DNA from 2 places in the Rhodococcus kronopolitis genome. Region 2 is predicted to be linked to the other one. Evidence: riboswitches for the same ligand, from Rfam matches in the RefSeq annotation. Region 2 holds a riboswitch; the other holds the start of a gene.
What was found. Region 2 has a riboswitch for cyclic di-AMP ahead of ACFO6S_RS00580 (NlpC/P60 family protein). Riboswitches for the same ligand answer to the same signal wherever they lie in the genome.
Positions count from the first base shown of each region.

Region 1: another riboswitch for cyclic di-AMP. It lies ahead of ACFO6S_RS07255 (transglycosylase family protein); the one in region 2 lies ahead of ACFO6S_RS00580 (NlpC/P60 family protein).

Region 1 is NZ_JBHSFO010000003.1:136,803-145,297, reverse strand. Features, by position in the region: gene ACFO6S_RS07265 (helicase-associated domain-containing protein) at 1-1,533, opposite strand, end outside; gene ACFO6S_RS07260 (hypothetical protein) at 1,594-1,788, shown strand; gene ACFO6S_RS07255 (transglycosylase family protein) at 1,861-2,514, opposite strand; cyclic di-AMP (ydaO/yuaA leader) riboswitch at 2,519-2,698, opposite strand; gene ACFO6S_RS07250 (glycosyltransferase 87 family protein) at 2,912-4,186, opposite strand; gene ACFO6S_RS07245 (YccF domain-containing protein) at 4,183-4,590, opposite strand; gene ACFO6S_RS07240 (hypothetical protein) at 4,593-4,814, opposite strand; gene ACFO6S_RS07235 (cold-shock protein) at 4,936-5,349, shown strand; gene ACFO6S_RS07230 (DUF2771 family protein) at 5,346-5,813, opposite strand; gene ACFO6S_RS07225 (MFS transporter) at 5,837-7,492, opposite strand; gene ACFO6S_RS07220 (glutaminyl-peptide cyclotransferase) at 7,550-8,338, opposite strand; gene ACFO6S_RS07215 (DUF3027 domain-containing protein) at 8,390-8,495, shown strand, end outside.
Region 2 is NZ_JBHSFO010000001.1:131,664-140,158, reverse strand. Features, by position in the region: gene qcrA (cytochrome bc1 complex Rieske iron-sulfur subunit) at 1-966, opposite strand, end outside; gene qcrC (cytochrome bc1 complex diheme cytochrome c subunit) at 963-1,814, opposite strand; gene ctaE (aa3-type cytochrome oxidase subunit III) at 1,877-2,488, opposite strand; gene ACFO6S_RS00600 (hypothetical protein) at 2,615-3,103, shown strand; gene trpD (anthranilate phosphoribosyltransferase) at 3,147-4,178, shown strand; gene ACFO6S_RS00590 (Lrp/AsnC family transcriptional regulator) at 4,242-4,517, opposite strand; gene ACFO6S_RS00585 (DEDD exonuclease domain-containing protein) at 4,603-6,300, opposite strand; cyclic di-AMP (ydaO/yuaA leader) riboswitch at 6,802-6,966, shown strand; gene ACFO6S_RS00580 (NlpC/P60 family protein) at 6,984-7,568, shown strand; gene ACFO6S_RS00575 (C40 family peptidase) at 7,921-8,495, shown strand, end outside.

The DNA.
Region 1 (8,495 bases), on a different contig from region 2:
GCTGGCCTCGCTGATCCGGTACGTGGTGGCGGTGCCCGCCGACTCGAGGTCCGCCACGAGGGAGACCTGCTCGCGCAGCTCCGGGGTCAGCGGTCCAGGCGCTACCACCGTGAGGTCCGCCTGGACCAGCACGTAGTCGATGGGCGCGGGCAGGCTCGCGGTGATCTCCGCGATCGCGGACTCGGCCGGGGCGTCGTGCAACAGGCTGCGCCCGGCGGAGCTCAGCGCGTCGCGGCCGACCAGCCCCACGGCCGCGGCCTCGGCGAGGACGTGGCGCACCGCGTCGGCGCGCAGCCGTGCCGACCACCGTGGCCGACGCCACGCCACCGTCGCCACCACCTCGGTCGCGCTCGCACCGTGCCCGGAGCCCAGCTCGGCGAGCAGCCCGAGCACGAACCGGCGGTCGCGCGGGGCGCTGGTGGCGCGGACCTCCTCCGAGAGCGCCGCGATGGGCTTGTCGTGCTCGTCGCGCATGCCGATCAGCCAGGGCCGTCGCGGCAGGTCCAGCCAGGTCTGTGCGAGCAGGTGCCAGCGCTGGGCGGTGGCGGTGCCGGTCCAGGAGTCCGCCGCGCCGGTCGGGGCCCAGTAGTCGTCCCCGGTGTCGGCGGCGGGGAGCGGTTCCGGTGTCCCGCTGCCGATCAGCCCCGCCCCGGCCAGGATCTCGAGGAGCAGGGTCACCCGCGGCTCGTCGACGCCGACGGCCTTCGCCAGCCGCTTCGTCTCCCGGACGCCGAGCCCGCCGGCCTTGAGCGTCGTGGCGGGCTGTTCGCCGAGGGCGGCGATCAGGTCCTCGCAGTGCCGCACCAGTTCGAGCACCTCGCCGCCTGCGGCGGCGTTGACGTCGGCGACCTTCAACGCGGTGGTGTGGATCGGCGGCGGGATCAGTGCGGTCGGGTCGATGACCGTCTCCCCGCGCAGCGCCTGGCCCACCTGGTGCGGCAGTTCCACGGTCTGCTCGTCCAGCCAGTTCAGCAGCCGCCGCGCGAGCAACCGCTGGACCGGCCGTTCGGGGTCGGTGCCCGGCGCGGCGTCGCGGGTGCGGCCGATCGGCGAACTGGTGGCGAGCGTGGTCAACAGCCGGCGTTCGACGTCGGTGACCTCGGCCAGTGCGGTCTCGATCTGCGCGGCGGTGAGCCCGTCCCGCGGCGCGTCGATCCGCCAGGTGACGGCGTCCTGGGCGGCGGGGGTGACCCGCAGCGTCTTCGTGCCCCACACCAGGGCGCGCTCGCGCAGCACCTTCAGGGCCTTGTCGACGGCGCGCACCGGGGCACGGCCCGCGACGGCCTCGGTGAGCGCCGCGCGGGTCACCCCGCGCTCGCGCCCGCCCAGGTCCGAGAGGAACCCGATGACGGTCAGTTCGAGCACGGTCAGGTCGTCGGCCGCGCGCAGCACCGACGCCCGCTGCTCGGTGCGGGCGGCGAGCACCGTCAGGTTGGCCGGCGGCGGGACCGCGAGGTCGGGCCGCAGGCGCAGCAGATCGGCCAGCTCGGAGTCGGTGCGGGCGGTCAGCCAGGAGGCCAGGGTGTCGGTCATCGCCTACCAGATTAGATACCTGGGCTGTACGGGGACGCGGCCTCCTGTCAAAATGACCTCGTGGCTAACAATTCGAGCAAGCGATACGTTGATCCAGGCTGGCCGGCGGCGGAGATCCAGGACGGCGACCATGCCGTCACGGAGCTCTCGTCGACCCGTTCCGGGGGGCTCTCCCCGTTCGGAGAGGACACCGAGTTCCCGCTCCCGGTCTCGGAACTGCCCTACACCCACCCGCACACCGTCGTGAACCGCTGACGGCGACACCGAAGACCGAGAAGGGCCCCGCACCGTGAGGTGCGGGGCCCTTCTTCGCGTGAGGGGGTGTGGCTACTTCGGCAGCAGGTCCGCGCCGGCGGCGACGAGCTGGGCGATCTGCGGGTCGACGGTCAGGCCCTTGGTCTTGGCATCCTTGAAGATGGCCTCGACCTGCGGGTCGAGCACGATGCCGTGCGCCTTGGCCGTGGCCAGGATGCTGTCGAGGCTCTCGAACACGGCGGTGGTGGCCGGGTCGGTCTGCGCCGGGGTGACGACGGCGGCCGGGGCGGCGACGGGCGCCGGGGCAGCCTTGACGGTGACGGTCTTGGCGGCCGGAGCGGTGCGGACGGTGGCGCCGCTGTTCAGGCCGAGGCTCGAGGAGCAGGACGGCCATGCGCCCCAGCCCTGGTTGGCGAGCACCTTCTCGGCGACCGCGATCTGCTGTTCGCGGCTGGCCTGGTTGGCGGTCGCGGCGTACTGGCCGCCACCGTGGGCGTTCCAGGTGCTCGGGGAGAACTGGAGTCCGCCGTGGTAGCCGTTGCCGGTGTTGATGCCCCAGTTGCCGCCGGCCTCACACTGCGCGAGCCGGTCCCAGTCGGAGTCGGGTGCCGCGGTGGCCGGGGCTGCGAAAGCCACACCGGCCGCTCCGAGGACCGCGCCGGTGACGACAACCTTGGCGGCGGTACGACGGGTGTTGGTCTGTTTGCGGTGACGTCCAGCGGTCATGAAAGCATCCTCTCCTCACGCGCCTGCGAGGTCAGCTGTCGGGTTCGGGCTGAGAGGTCGCCCGGCCTCGCCGCTCCTGGATTGGTGCGGGTCTGGCTTCACCCCAAGAAGGACGCTTGCGCATCCTCCGGTGTCCGCTGGGGACATTGGGTCCCCCGTCCTCGTCCCTGGGTAATTCCGTTGGAATCTGGTCCGCTGGACGAGGTTTGGCGCGGCGGACCTGATCTGGCCGAACTTCCGGCCGCTGCTGACCGTACGTGGATCACGCCAGTGCGTCATCTGTTACGAAACGCGGCGGGACTTCGGTGTTTTGGCCATTAATTCGCCCGTTCGTGCAGGTCATCGGCTCGCTGCGGTTCCGAGACCCTCCCGTGATTTGGTCGTTATGTGAGATAGATCACAGAATTTCCCGGGTCTGACCTGCGGGTTCTGTGGCGGGGACGCGCCGGAACGTGACAACCACGGCGATGGCGACCGCGACGAACGTGAGCGGGTAGACCGCCGCGAAGAGCGGTGCCAGCGCCGGGGAGGTCGGAATCATGAACAGTCCCACCGCGTACACGCCGTCGTCGAACCGGTGATTCCAGCTCAGCAGCGGCAGCGCGAGCAGCACCGGCAGCAGCCAGTCGACCGCCCGGCCACGGCGCACCGCCCGGTCCACGGCGAGGACCAGCAGGGGCACGAACCACACCCAGTGGTGGCCCCACGAGAACGGGGACACCGCGCTGCTCGTCAAGCCGCACAGGGTGATCGAGAGCAGGGCTTGCCCGTGCCGGTGGGCGAGGTAGGACGCCCCGAGGCCGAGCACCGTCAGTGCCGCCGCCAGGGCCAGCCACAGCAGGCGCGGTGGCTCGTCGACGTGCAGCCAGCGTGCCAGCACCCCGGCGGCGGACTGGTTGGCAGGCCAGGCCGTCTCGCCGATCCGGGTGGAGTGCACGATCACGCCGGTCCAGTAGTCCCAGGAGTCGGAGAAGATCACCACGAACCCGACGGCGATCGTCGCCAGCAGGGTCCCGACCGCGACGGTCGCCGCGCGCCACTGTCGGGTGATCGCAAGCTGTACCAGGAACAGTCCCGGCGTCAGCTTGATCCCGGTGGCGATGCCGACGCCGAAGCCCCGCAGCCGGCTGCCCTCCGGGCGGCCCAGGTCCCAGACGACCAGCAGCATCAGCAGCAGATTGATCTGGCCGAGCCAGATGGTGGTGCGGACCGGCTCGAGCCAGCTGAAGATCACCGTGAGCAGGGCGCTCACCACGTACAGGTGCCGACCCGTCCGGTAGCCGAGTTGCCGCCAGCACAGCAGCACCACCAGGTAGAGGGCGACGAAGTTGGCGAGGTAGCCGAGCAGGCTCGCCAGGTTGGCACTGGCGGCGCTGAGCGGCGCGAACAGCACCGCGGAGAACGGCGGGTAGGTGAACCACATGCCGCCGTGCAGCGCATGGTCGTAGAGGCCCTGCGGCCCGAGCACGGTGGCGCCGCCGCTGCGGTACACCAGCAGGTCCAGCCCGTTGCTGAACAGGCCCCAGAGGGGGTAGCCGAGCGGGACCAGGCGGTCGTGCGCAACGACGACCGCCAAGGCGAGCGCGGCCAGGACACCGGTGAACAGCGGCGAGCGGGGGAGCGTCCGCCCCGCCTCCGGTGTGAAACTGGGTGCGGGTGCGGGAGCGGTCATGCCGGGGCGCCGCCCTGCTGGACGCCGACCGCGCCCACGTCGACGATCTCCTTGCCCAGTGGCATCAGCGAGATCGGCACCATCTTCAGGTTGGCGACGGCCAGCGGGATGCCGATGATCGTGATGGCCATCGCGATCGCGCTGACGATGTGCCCGATGGCAAGCCAGATGCCGGCCACCAGCAGCCAGATCACGTTGCCGATCAGCGAGCCCAGCCCGGAGGTCGGCTTGGCGACCACCGTCTTGCCGAACGGCCAGAGCGCGTACACCCCGATCCGGAACGACGCGATGCCGAACGGGATGGTGATGATGAGGATGCAGCAGATCACCCCGGCCACGAAGTACCCCAGGGCCAGCCACAGTCCGCCGAAGAGCAGCCAGATGATGTTCAGAAGGATCCGCATGGTCATTCTCCCTCTCGGACGCGACGCCCGGACCGCAGTGCGAAGACGATGGCGAGCACCAGCCCGACCGGGCAGGCGATCGCGGTGAGGTACAGCGACAGCGGCGGCTCGTGACCGAGCGCGAAGACGACGTACGCCGCGATCACCGCGATCACTCCGACGAAGAAGAGGACGAGCGCGACACGCAGGAGTGCGGTGTCGCGGGAGGACGATTGACTGGCCACAGTCCAACGGTATCGCCTGTCAACCGCAAAGTTGCCCGCGGGCGCGCGGGGTAGACTGCGCGCGTCGCGTCCCGCATCCGTGGGGCGCGTTCCTTTATATGTGGATGAGCAGGTGAACGCAGTGCCTACCGGCAAGGTGAAGTGGTACGACGCGGAGAAGGGCTTCGGGTTCCTCGCCCAGGACTCGGGCGAGGACGTCTACGTCCGGTCCGACGCGCTGCCCGAGGGCGTGGAGGCCCTGAAGCCGGGTCAGCGGGTGGAGTTCGGGATGGCCTCCGGCCGCCGGGGGCCGCAGGCGCTGAGCGTGACCGTGCTCGCCCCGGCGCCCACCGTGCGACAGGGCGGCGGTACCCGCCGGGACGATTCCGCCCGCAAGCACAGCCCCGACGAGCTGCACGGGATGGTCGAGGACATGATCACCCTGCTCGAGGCCAAGGTGCAGCCGGACCTGCGCCGGGGCAAGTACCCCGACCGCAAGACCGCGCAGCGGATCTCCGAGGTCGTGCGCGCCGTCGCGCGAGAGCTCGACGCCTAGTAGGTCTGGATCGCCCACACCGGGGCGAGGCCGCCGTTGGTCGGGAGCTGGATGATCACGCCGAGGATCTGCTCGTTCTCGCCGGACGGCACCGTCACGGCCGACGCCTCGCCCGGTGTGTAGTCGCGGAACCCGCTGAACACCTCGCCGGTCTCGGGGTTGCCGATCTGCACGTTCAGTCGCCAGTCGGAGCCCGAGACGTCCTTGGGCAGCGACAGCTGCAGCGGCTGGCCCTCAGGCACGCTCAGCGTCGCGACCTCGAGCCCCGCGCACGCGAGGTCGGCGTCGCACACGCCTGCCTGGGCTTCGACGGTCTCGTAGTGCGCGTACGCGGTGACCGTCGGCAGGGTCTCCGGGGCGTTCTTGACCAGCACGGTGACCACGGCGGCGAGGCCGCCGGCGACCACCAGTGCGGCCACCGAGAGTGCCGCAATGGTCTTCTTCGTCCGGGCTTGCAGAGTCATTGGGTTCCGTTTCTGGTTGGTCGTCAGTCGGTGGTCGAGATCGGCTTGGCGATCTCCTGGTTGGCCACGTCGGGGCGTTTACCGCCGAGCCCGGGGAACAGCGACGAACCACGGTAGCTGAGGACGGTCTGGGCCAGGCCGAGGGCCAGCACGACCGAGACCACGCTGAACCCGATCCAGAACTGCGTGGGCAGCAGGATCCCGAGCGCGCCGCCGACCACCCAGCTCAGCTGCAGCACCGTCTCCGAGCGGCCGAAGCCCGATGCGATCGACTCCTCCGGCAGGTCGTCCTGCAGGGACGCGTCCAGCGAGACCTTCGCCAGCGCACTGGCGCCCGACGCGACCAGCGCGGCCAGTGCGGCGGTGAGCAGGCTGTCGGTGAGCGCGACGAGGATCGCGACGGCGGTGACCGCGGCGGTGCACCGCAGCACCACCACGGTGGGTCGGCCGAGCTTGATCCGGGCACCGGCCGCGTTGCCGGCGAAGTTGCCGATGCCGGCGGCGGCGCCGACCAGTCCGAGCATCGCGGCCTGCTCGAGCGGTTCGTGCCCGGTCCGGGACTTGGCGACGAACGCGATGTAGAGGGTGAGGAAGCCGGTCATCACGCGGATGGTGCTGTTGCCCCAGAGCCCGGTGATGACGGTGCGGCCCAGCGGTTGTCGGCGCTTGCTGGCCTTGACCGTCGTCTTGCGGTCCGGCCCGATCACCTCGGTGTCCGCGTTGTCCCCGTGGTAGGTCAGGGTGGCCGGCACCTCGCCCTCGGTGACCTCCACCCAGGCCGGGATGCGCATGCTCAGGTAGGCGCCGAGCGCGGTGATGATCGCGGTGAACCACAGCACCCCGGTCGAGCCGGTGGCGATGGCGATCAGTCCGGCCAGCGCGCCGGCCCCGATGGTGCCGCCGATCAGGCCGAACACTGTCAGCCGGGAGTTCACCCGCACCAGGTCGATCTCCGGCGGCAGGACCCGCGGTGTCACCGCGCTCTTGAGCACCGAGAACGACTTGCTGAGCACCAGCATCCCCAGCGCGGCCGGGTACAGCGCCCAACTGTCGAAGTTGAAGACCAGCAGCACCGCGAGCACCGTGCGCAGCGCGAAGGAGGCCGCCAACGCCACCCGCCGGCCGTGCTGGAGGCGGTCGAGCATCGGACCGATCAGTGGGGCGACCACCGCGAACGGCGCGATCGTGATCAGCAGGTACAACGCGACCTTGGTCTTGTCCTCGCCGGTCGCCGCCGAGAAGAACAGCGTGTTCGCCAGGGCGACCGCGACCGTGGCATCGGTGGCGAAGTTCGCCATCACCGCGTACGTCAGGGCGGTGAGCCCGGACTTGTCGGCGCCGTCGGCCTTGGCGGCGCGATGGAAGGTGGCGATGCCACGGTTCGTCAGCTCCCGGCTGCGCATCGCGGCCACCCGGGTGATGGTGAGCTTTCGCGGGATCGGCGGCGGCTTCGGTGCGCCTGCCGCCGGCTTCCGGACCGCCTCGGTGGGCTTGTCGTCGGCTCGGCCCCGCTCGACACGGTCCCGGTCGACCGGGTGCAGCGGCGGCAGCGGCCTACGGCGCCCGGACACCCGTGCCGTCGGTGGGTAGTTGGCGAACCCGGGGTGCTCCTCCGGCCGGCCGTGCTCGCCGGTCGGCAGGTCCCCGTCGGGGTTGTGGGGCGGGCGAGGTCCGGTCACGTTTCAATTCTGTCCTAGAACACCGCCGGTGGGCCACGCGCCCCGCGGGTGTGCGCGTCACGGCACGAACCGCACCTCGAACATGTGCGGGAAGAACTTGCCGGTGACCAGGAACCGGTCGGTGCCGGGCAGCTGCGCGATGCCGTTGAGCACGTCCGCGGACCGGCGTTCGTCCTCGGTGAGCAGGCCGGCGGCGTCGATCACGGCGGTGACACGCCCGGTCTCCGGGTCGATCCGCACGATCTCGTCGGTCTGCCACACGTTGGCGTACACGCTTCCGTCGCTGGCACATTCGAGCTCGTTGAGCATCGACTGCGGCGCGCCGTCCCGGGTGACCGGCACCGACCCGCGGGCGTCGAAGCTGACCGGGTCGCGGAAGGTCAGGGTGTCGGTGCCGTCGCTCATCACCAGTCGGTCGGGCTGCGCGCACAGTCCCCAGCCCTCGCCGTCGTAGCGCACGCGCAGGCGTTCGGCGAGGGTGTCCTTCTCGTGCGCGACGGCGATGCCGTCCCGCCAGGTGAGCTGCCAGACGGTGTCGCCCGCGACCGTGACGCCCTCGCCGAACAGCGGCGCGGGCAGCGGCACCCGGACACGTTCGACGCCGGTGTCGAGGTCGCGTGCGCTGAGGTACGACCGGCCGCTCAGCCCGGTGCCCTCGAGCAGTTCGTCGCCTGCGATCTCGAGCCCCTGGGTGAACGCGGTGGGGTCGTGCGGCAGGGTCCGCAGCACCTCCACCCGGAGCCGTTCGACGCCGTCGGTCGCCGTCGGCGAGGGGTCCGCGGCGCAGCCGGACAGGGCCAGGACGGCCGCCGCAAGGGCGGCGGAGAGGGGACGGTGCCGGGTCATGGGGACAGCATGTCAGCCCGACCTGCTCCTGATTTGCTGCGATACGGCAAAATGGACGCCGTGAGTCCCCAGCCTGCCCCCGAGCTTGCCCCCGTGCGCCCCGTTCTGGCCGAAGCCGTCGAGCTGGCCCGTGCGGCCCTGGTCGAACTCGGCGAGG
Region 2 (8,495 bases):
GCAGAGGATCCGGTTGGTCTGCGCCTCGTACAGCGAGGTCGGGCAGCCCAGGTGGGTGCACAGCTTCGAGTACGCGAAGTAGTCGCCGTAGTTGAAGCTCTCCTGGCCGCGACGCTTGACGGCGCGGGCCGTGTCCTCGGTGCGCAGGCGGATCAACATGATCGGGTTGTCGGCACGCTTGAGGGCGTGTCCGAGGGCCTTCGGGTCGTCACGCTCCGACTCGCGGAACGGGAACACCGTCTCCATGCCGCCTGCGTCCAGGTCCTCCGGGCGCACCAGGACGATGTCGTCGGTGCGGCCGGTGTAGCGGCGCAGGTAGATGGTCTCGCCGGGGAACTTCGGGGTCCAACCGGTGGTCCACAGGTCGGACTTGTCGCCCTTGGCCCACGGGTTCTTGATCATGCCGCCGAGCGGCATGATCGCCATGACACCGAGTGCGCCGGCACCGAAGCCGAGGCTGCGGGTGATCAGCTTGCGCCGACCGAGCGTGGAGGTCTCCAGCGAGTCGCTGAGCTCGGCCACGATGGTCTTCTGGTCGACCAGCGAGGAGCCGCCGTCGTGGCGGTCCTGGATGGAGATCTCTTCGGGGATGAACTTCTTGGTGAAGAGCACCGCACCGACGCCGACACCGAGGATCGCGATGCCCATGGTCAGGCCGAGCATCGGCGTGTACAGGTTGTACGCGCTGTAGCCCTCCTCGCCGACGCCCTTGAACTGCCAGGGCCAGAAGAGGAAGACACCGACGAACGCGAGAGCGGCCAGACCGGCAATCGTGAACCAGATGGCGACGGAGCGCTCAGCGCGCTTCTCCGCCTTGGTTCCCTTGACGGGCCAGCGTTCGCGGCGGAACGCCACGTCGACACCGTCGAGGTTGGTACCGAGTTCGACGAGCTCGTCACGGCTCATTGCCGCGAGTTCGTCCTCGGTGGGGATACGTGGCGTATCGCCGTGACCGGCGTCGCTCATGACCTTGCTCCGATCCACAGCGCTGCGCTGACGACAGCGGCGATTCCGATGACCCACATGGCGATGCCCTCGGGGCCGGTGCCCAGGCCGCCGAGGCCGTAGCCACCGGGGTTGCTGGCCTCGGCCGAGTTCTTCACGTAGGCGATGATGTCCCGCTTCTCGTCCGGGCTCAGCTGGCGGTCGGAGAACTTGGGCATGTTCTGCGGACCGGTCTGCATGGCCTGGTAGATCTGCTGCTCGCTCGCCGGCTCCAGCGGGGGCGCGAACTTGCCGGAGGACAGCGCGCCGCCCTGACCGGTGAAGTTGTGGCACGACGCGCAGTTGAGCCGGAACAGCTCGCTGCCGCGCGCGATGTCGTCGCCCCGCAGGGAGGTCGACGCGACCTCGCCGTTGGCGTCCCGGATGACGGTGGGGCCGCCACCGTTGGCCTGGATGTACGCGCCGATGGCGTCCGTCTGGCTCGCGTCGAACTTCGGCGGCTTGCGCAGCACCTGAGCCTCGTTGCGTGCGGCCGGCATGCGACCCGACGAGACCTGGAAGTAGACGGCGGCCTCGCCGACGCCGATGAGGCTCGGGCCACGGTCCTGAACGCCCTGCAGGTTGACACCGTGGCAGGTGATGCAGGACGTGTCGTAGAGCTGCTTGCCCTCGCGGATGAGCGCTGCCGAGTCGTCAGACGCGGTCGCTACCTGCGGGGTGGGGGTCAGGGCCGCGGCGAGGAAGCCTGCGCCGACAAGCCCCATCATCAGGACCATGGCGCCGGTGACGCGCCTACGGAACTTTCGCTGACGACGGGTTTTCGAGGCAGACGCGCTGTCGGCGACTGCTGAAGGGGGGGATGAACTCATCTGTATCCCTTTGGTCTCGCGGGACGGACTGAACGGACTGGGCTGAGTACCGCGTTCAGCTTCTAGCGGATGAAGTAGATGGTGGCGAACAGGCCGATCCACACGATGTCGACAAAATGCCAGTAGTACGAGACGACGATGGCAGAGGTCGCCTGCGCGGGGGTGAACTTACTGAGTTTGGTACGCACGAGCAGGATCACGAAGGCAACCAGGCCGCCGATCACGTGCAGTCCGTGGAAGCCGGTCGTCATGTAGAAGACCGAGCCGTACGCGCTGCTCGAGAACGTCGTGCCGGTGTGCACCAGGTGGTAGTACTCGTAGCCCTGCCCGAGCACGAAGACCGTGCCCATGATCAGGGTGATGGTGTACCACCGTCGGAGGCCGAATACGTCACCTCGCTCGGCGGCGAAAACGCCCATCTGGCAGGTGAAAGAGGAGGCCACCAGAATTGCGGTCACGGGGACCGCGAGCATGAGGTTCAGCTCGGTGGGCTCCGGCGGCCAGTTGCCGTTCGCCTGCGCGCGCGCGACAAAATACATCGCGAACAAACCAGCGAAGAACATCAACTCGCTGGACAACCAGACAATGGTGCCGACGCTGACCATGTTCGGCCGGTTCAGCGAGTGCACGCGCTGGGTGATTGCGGATCCTTGGGTCCCTACTGCGCTCGTCACAGACAGAAGTATGACGCCTTGTCGTAAGAGATGAGTACCCGGGTCCGAGATGGGCGCGTCGTAGCCCGTACCAAGTATGCACGCCGGGACGATTGTGCAGGTAGACCGCTGTGCGATGGTGAGTCAATGGAAAAGAGACATTGGTGGCGGGGGCTGTTCGGACGTCGGCGGGCGGTCCCTCTGGACCGCGGCCGGAGCGATCTGGTGGTGGTCGCGGAGAGCTTCGACGACGCCGAGGCGTGCAGCCGCGCGTTGGACCGCGCGGCCGAGTCCGAACCGCGGTGGACGGCCTCCGCGGAGGCCGTCCTGCGGCACCATCTGCGGGTGCCGGCCGACCGGCGCGAGTGGCTGGTCGGGATCGCGGCCCAGACCGGCTACACGGAGGCGTCGACGGACGCGGTGGCCGCAGGCGGGGCGCCGGCCTACCGGGCGGTGCCCGCGGACGTGGACGCCGGGCTGGTCGCGTTGGTGGTGCAGCGCACCGAGGTGCTCGACGCGGTGCACTGTTCGCAGGAGCGCTCCCGGATGGCGGGTCTCGCGCAGCGCGCAGGCGGGTGGGCACTCGGATGGGACGCACTGCAGCCGCCGCAGGATCGCGCAGGCGGCACTGACTAGGCTGCATCCGAATTCAGCGGGCGCGAGGGAAGAGGCAGTTGCGATGGGAAGTTGGCCAGAGGTACTCGGCGCGCTGACGGACGGGCGTGATCTCGATTCCGCGACGACGGCGTGGGCGATGGACGAGATCATGTCGGACAACGCGACGTCGGCCCAGATCGCGGCGTTCGGCATCGCGCTGAAGATGAAGGGGCCGACGGCCGCCGAGGTGTCCGGCATCGCCGACTCGATGCTCGAGCACGCGCGGACCATCGACGTCGACGGTGACGCGGTGGACGTCGTCGGCACCGGCGGTGACCGCCAGCAGACGGTCAACATCTCGACGATGGCCTCGGTGGTGGTGGCGGCCGCGGGGATCCGCGTCGTCAAGCACGGCAACCGGGCGTCGTCGTCGAAGAGCGGCGGGGCGGACGTGCTCGAGGCGCTCGGCGTCCGTATCAACCTGGCACCGGATGCGGTCGCCCAGTGCGTGCGCGAGGTCGGCATCGGGTTCTGCTTCGCGCCGACGTTCCACCCGGCCTTCCGATTCACCGGTGCCGCGCGCAAGGAGATCGGCATCCCGACCGTGTTCAACGTGCTCGGGCCGTTGACCAACCCGGCACGTCCGCGGGCCGGCCTGATCGGCTGCGCGTTCGAGGACCTGCAGCCCGTCGTGGCGGGTGTGCTGGCCGGTCGCGGCACGTCGGCGCTGGTGGTGCGCGGCGACGACGGGCTCGACGAGATCACCACCTCCACCACGAGCACCGTCTTCGTCGTCTCCGGCGGCCGGGTGCGCGAGGACCGGATCGACCCGACCGCCCTCGGGATCGAGCGGGTCCCGCTGGAGGCCCTGCGCGGCGGGGACGCCGAGGTCAACGCGGCGATCGCCCGGGCGGTGCTGGCAGGCGAGCGGGGTGCGGTGCGCGATGCCGTGGTGCTCAATGCGGCCGGTGCGATCGCCGCCCACAGTGGGCTCGAGAACGGTCTGGACGAGGCCCTGCGGTCCGGCATGGTGCGAGCGGCCGAGGCGATCGACACCGGTGCGGCGGCCGTGCTGCTGGACCGCTGGGTGAGCGTGAGTTCCTCGCTGGCCTAGCGGCGTGGGCGGCGCCCGTCGTTCGCAGGCGGGGCCGTCACTCTCCGACGGACGGCGGGGCCGTCACTCCCCGATGGAGAAGGCTGCCTCGACGTCGGCGCTGGCGTAGGAGCGGAAGGCGATGTGCGTCGTCGTCCGCACGACGCCGTCCACCTTGTTGATGACGCCGGTGACCACGTCGGCGATCTGGGCGTGGTCGCGGACCTTCACGACGGCGATCAGGTCGACGTCGCCTGCGCACGAGTAGACCTCGGACACGCCGGGGATGTCGGCCACGGCCTGGGCGGTCTCCGGGATCCGGTTCGCCTCGGCGTGAATGAGGACGATGGCGTTGATCATCTCGCTCCTTGTGTACAGCTGTGGATCCTGGTAGATCGGCGGCGGGCCGGCGGGTCGCCGTCCGCTCCGTTCCTGCGTGCCCAGACTAGGCGCTCGCGCTGCGGGCGAGTGCACACCACTCCTGCCAGGCGCCGGCGCCGCGCGCGGGTTCGGTGTACCCCTGGCTGGTCCGCACGATGCGGACTCCCGGCTGTTCGAGCCAGCTCGCGATCAACCCGACCTCGCCTGCCGTCGTGCCGCGCAGCGGGGACGGTTCGTCGATCACGGTCTCCGCGGCCGCGGTGAGCATCTCCACGACCGGCATCGGCGGGACGCCGCGTTCGGCGACGCCTGCCGAGGCGAGCCGGCCGGCCCGCACGACGGCCAGGTCCCAGCCCCCGCCCTCCCGTGGCCGGGCGGCGACCAGTTCGTCGATCGCGGCCAGCGCGGCGAGTCGCTGGCCGCGGCGCAGGGCGGCCGCCAGCGCGGCGGTGCGGTCCCGCACCCGGGCGGCGCTCTCGAACAGCTCGGCCGCGCCGAGTTCGCCGACCCGGTCGCGGAGGCGGTGCAGGGCGGCGTCGTCCAGGCCCCGGATCAGCTCGACGGCGGCCTGCGGAGCGGACCGGTACTGCTCGGCGGACTGCGGCGCGCTGCCGGCCGGGCAGCCCCCGGCGACCGCGTCCGGACAGTCCGCGCCGTGCACCCGGTCGTGGCGAATCTTCTTGGTGCAGGTGCGAATTCGGCACTCGACGGCGATCGTGGCGGCCACGTCGGCGGCGTCGGTGCGGGACGAGAACGGACCCAGCGAGTCCGGCGTGGCCCGCCGGGACACCGACAGTCGGGGGAACGGCTCGTCGGTCAGGGTGATCCACCAGGCCCGCCGGGGGAACTTCGATCGCCGGTTGTACGGCGGCGCGTGGGCGGCGAGCAGTCGCAGCTCGCGCACCGAGGCCTCGAGGCCGTGGGCGCACTCGACGTGGTCGACGCGGGTGGCGAGCGCCACCATCTCCTTCATGCGGGCGCGGGTCTCGGAACCGGTGAAGTAGCCCCGCACCCGGCGCTGCAGGTTCACCGCGGTGCCGACGTACAGGGCCTCGTCCGAGGGTCCGCGGAAGAGGTAGACGCCCGGGGTCCGCGGCAGGTCCGCCGCCAGGCCGCGCTTGCCGCGCTGCGCGGCGGAGACGTTGGGCAGGTAGTCGACAAGTTCCGCGTAGCTGTGCACGCCCAGGCCGCCGACCCGTTCGAGCAGGGCGTGCAACACGTCGACGGTGGCGCGGGCGTCGTCGAGCGCGCGGTGGGTGGGCTGGGTGTGCACCTGGAACAACGAGGAGAGTGCGGAGAGCTTCACCGAGGGCGCCTCCTCCCGGGAGAGCACCCGCCGGGCCAGCTTGACCGTGCAGAGGGTCTGGAACGGCGGCCAGGGCAGGTCGCAGCGGGCCGTGGCGGCCTTGAGGAAGCCGATGTCGAACGGGGCGTTGTGGGCGACCAGGACCGCGCCGCGGGCGAACTCGAGGAAGCTGGGCAGCACCCGTTCTATCCGGGGTGCGTCGATCAGCATGGCCGAGGTGATTCCCGTGAGCTCGACGATGAAGGGCGGGATGCTGCGGCCCGGGTCCACCAGGGTGGCCAGCTCGCCGAGAACCTCGCCGCCCCTGATCTTCACCGCGCCGATCTCGGTGATGGCGTCCTCCCCGGCGCTGCTGCCCGTGGTCTCGAGGTCGACGACCACGAAGGTGGTCTCGCGCAGCGGGGAGTCCAGCTCGTCGAAGGACAGCTGGCGCGGCGTCGAATTCTGGGCACTCACATCGGTGAGGCTAGGGCGAAGGGCCGACACGTCCGACCCGGCCCAACCATGAGCACCGTTATCCGGGAGAAGCGGCCCGACGACGCGCCCCGCACCGTGTCGGTGACCAGCGTCACACGGGTTGCGGCACCGAGGGGGCTCGCGGCGCGGGCCCCGGGGGTGCGGGCGCCCCGGATCCGGCCCTCCCGGTCGCGGTTCGGGTCCGCGGTGGCGACCCGGTGGCCGGGCCGGTGTCCGTCGCCGGGATCGGTACTGAGCAGGGCGAACTACCGGCTACCGCGGTCCGGGTCGGCGCCCGGGGCCCGGCCGGGCGGCGACGGCGCGGCGCAGCAGACCGCTCGGTCGTTATCTTGCCGTGATCTTGTGGTCGCCAGGGGGCGAAATCATGCCGGATTTGGGGCATTTGTCCGGCGGAACCGGCCACACGAGTCGACACGGGTGGGGGGCTTTCGTAATCTTCCTGAGACCTAGTGAGTTCTTGCCAAGCCAACCGGTGCGGCATCGCTGGGACCGCCTAATCGATTTCCCGCGAGGGCAGTCGTGCCGGGAACCCAAGTTTCCTCTGGGGTGAATCCCGTCGGAGCGCGCACCGCGTGCCGACGGGTAGGGCTGATCTTCCCAGCCCGAACCCGTCAGCTAACTCGGTCGGCGGTCGAGTGGAAGAAACGGAGCACCACCTTCTCGTGGCCACACACAGTTCCAAGCATTCGATGCGTCGGGTCGTTCTTGCCAGTGCTCTCGCGCTGGGCGCCGTCACCGCTTCCGCGGCCCCGGCGTTCGCCGAGCCCGTGACCGTTCCCGGCATCGGCACCTTCGACATCCCGGGTGTCCCCGCCCAGACCATCGAACTCCCCGTGCTGCCCGGCCTGCCGCCGCTGCCCGCAGTTCCGGCGGCCCCCGGTGCGCCCGCCCTCGCGCCCATCGTCACCGCAGGTGAGAAGGCCGTTCAGGCCGCCGCCAGCAAGATCGGTTCCCCGTACGTGTGGGGCGCCGCCGGCCCGGACTCCTTCGACTGCTCCGGCCTCGTGCAGTGGGCGTTCAAGCAGGCAGGCATCGTGTTGCCGCGCACCAGCTACGACCAGGCGGCCGCAGGCGTCTCAGTGTCCACCTCGGCCCTGCAGCCCGGCGACGTCGTCTCCTTCTACGGCGGCTCGCACTCCGGCATCTACGCGGGCAACGGCGAGGTCATCCACGCCGCCACCTCCGGCACCCCGGTCAAGCGCGCGCCGATCTCGTCCATGCCGATGGACGGTGCTCGCCGCTACTAGAGTGCCCCGCGCACCCGAGCAGCTCGGCGCCTGACGCGAACGGGCCCGACGATCCGACAGGATCGTCGGGCCCGTTCCGTATTCGGCGGCAGGGCCTGCGGCGGGTCCGGCGCGGAGCTGGGGTGTCGAGTGGGTGGACACGTTCTATGCCATTCCGTAACCTGGCCGAGACCTCCGAAACTATTGCCGCGCCACCGGGCGCGACAGCGGGGTCTCCGCCACGGCGGGCCGGCGCCGACCAGGCGCGGCCACCCACCCTCGAGCCGGTGGCGCAGAACGCAGAACGGAGCCTGATCAGTTCGTGGCGTCACGTCGATCGAAGCGGTCCAGGTGCGGAACCCTCGCAACAGCAATGCTCAGTGTGGCGATCCTCGCGGCGTCCGTCGGGACCGCGGGCGCCGACCCCGCGCTGGACAACCCGACGGCGGCGCTGGACCGGCTCGCCGAACTCTCCAGGGAGTCCGAGCAGACCACCGAGGCACTGCACAATGCGCAGATCGACCTGGACTCGAAGCTGTCGGTCCAGCACGACGCCGAGGCGCGCAACGCCGGTGACCGCGCGCTGCTCGACGCCGCCAAGGCGACCATCGCGCAGTTCCAGCCCGCGGTCGACCGGCTGACCGCCGTCAACTACCAGGGCGGACGGGTCAACCGACTGTTCGCGGTGATGGTCTCGGACTCGCCGCAGCAGCTGATCGACCAGATGTCGACGCTGAGCGTGATCTCCGCGGAGACCTCGGCGCAGGTCAAGCAGTTCACGGACGCCAGCGACCGGGCCGCCACTGCCGCGGAGGCCTCGCAACGGTCGGCCGACGACGCCCGCACCGCCACCGAAGAGGCGAAGTCGATCAGCGACGACCTGCAGCGCAAGCAGAGCGACCTCCAGGTGCAGATCGAGGAGGTCACCAAGGCCTTCGACGCGTTGAC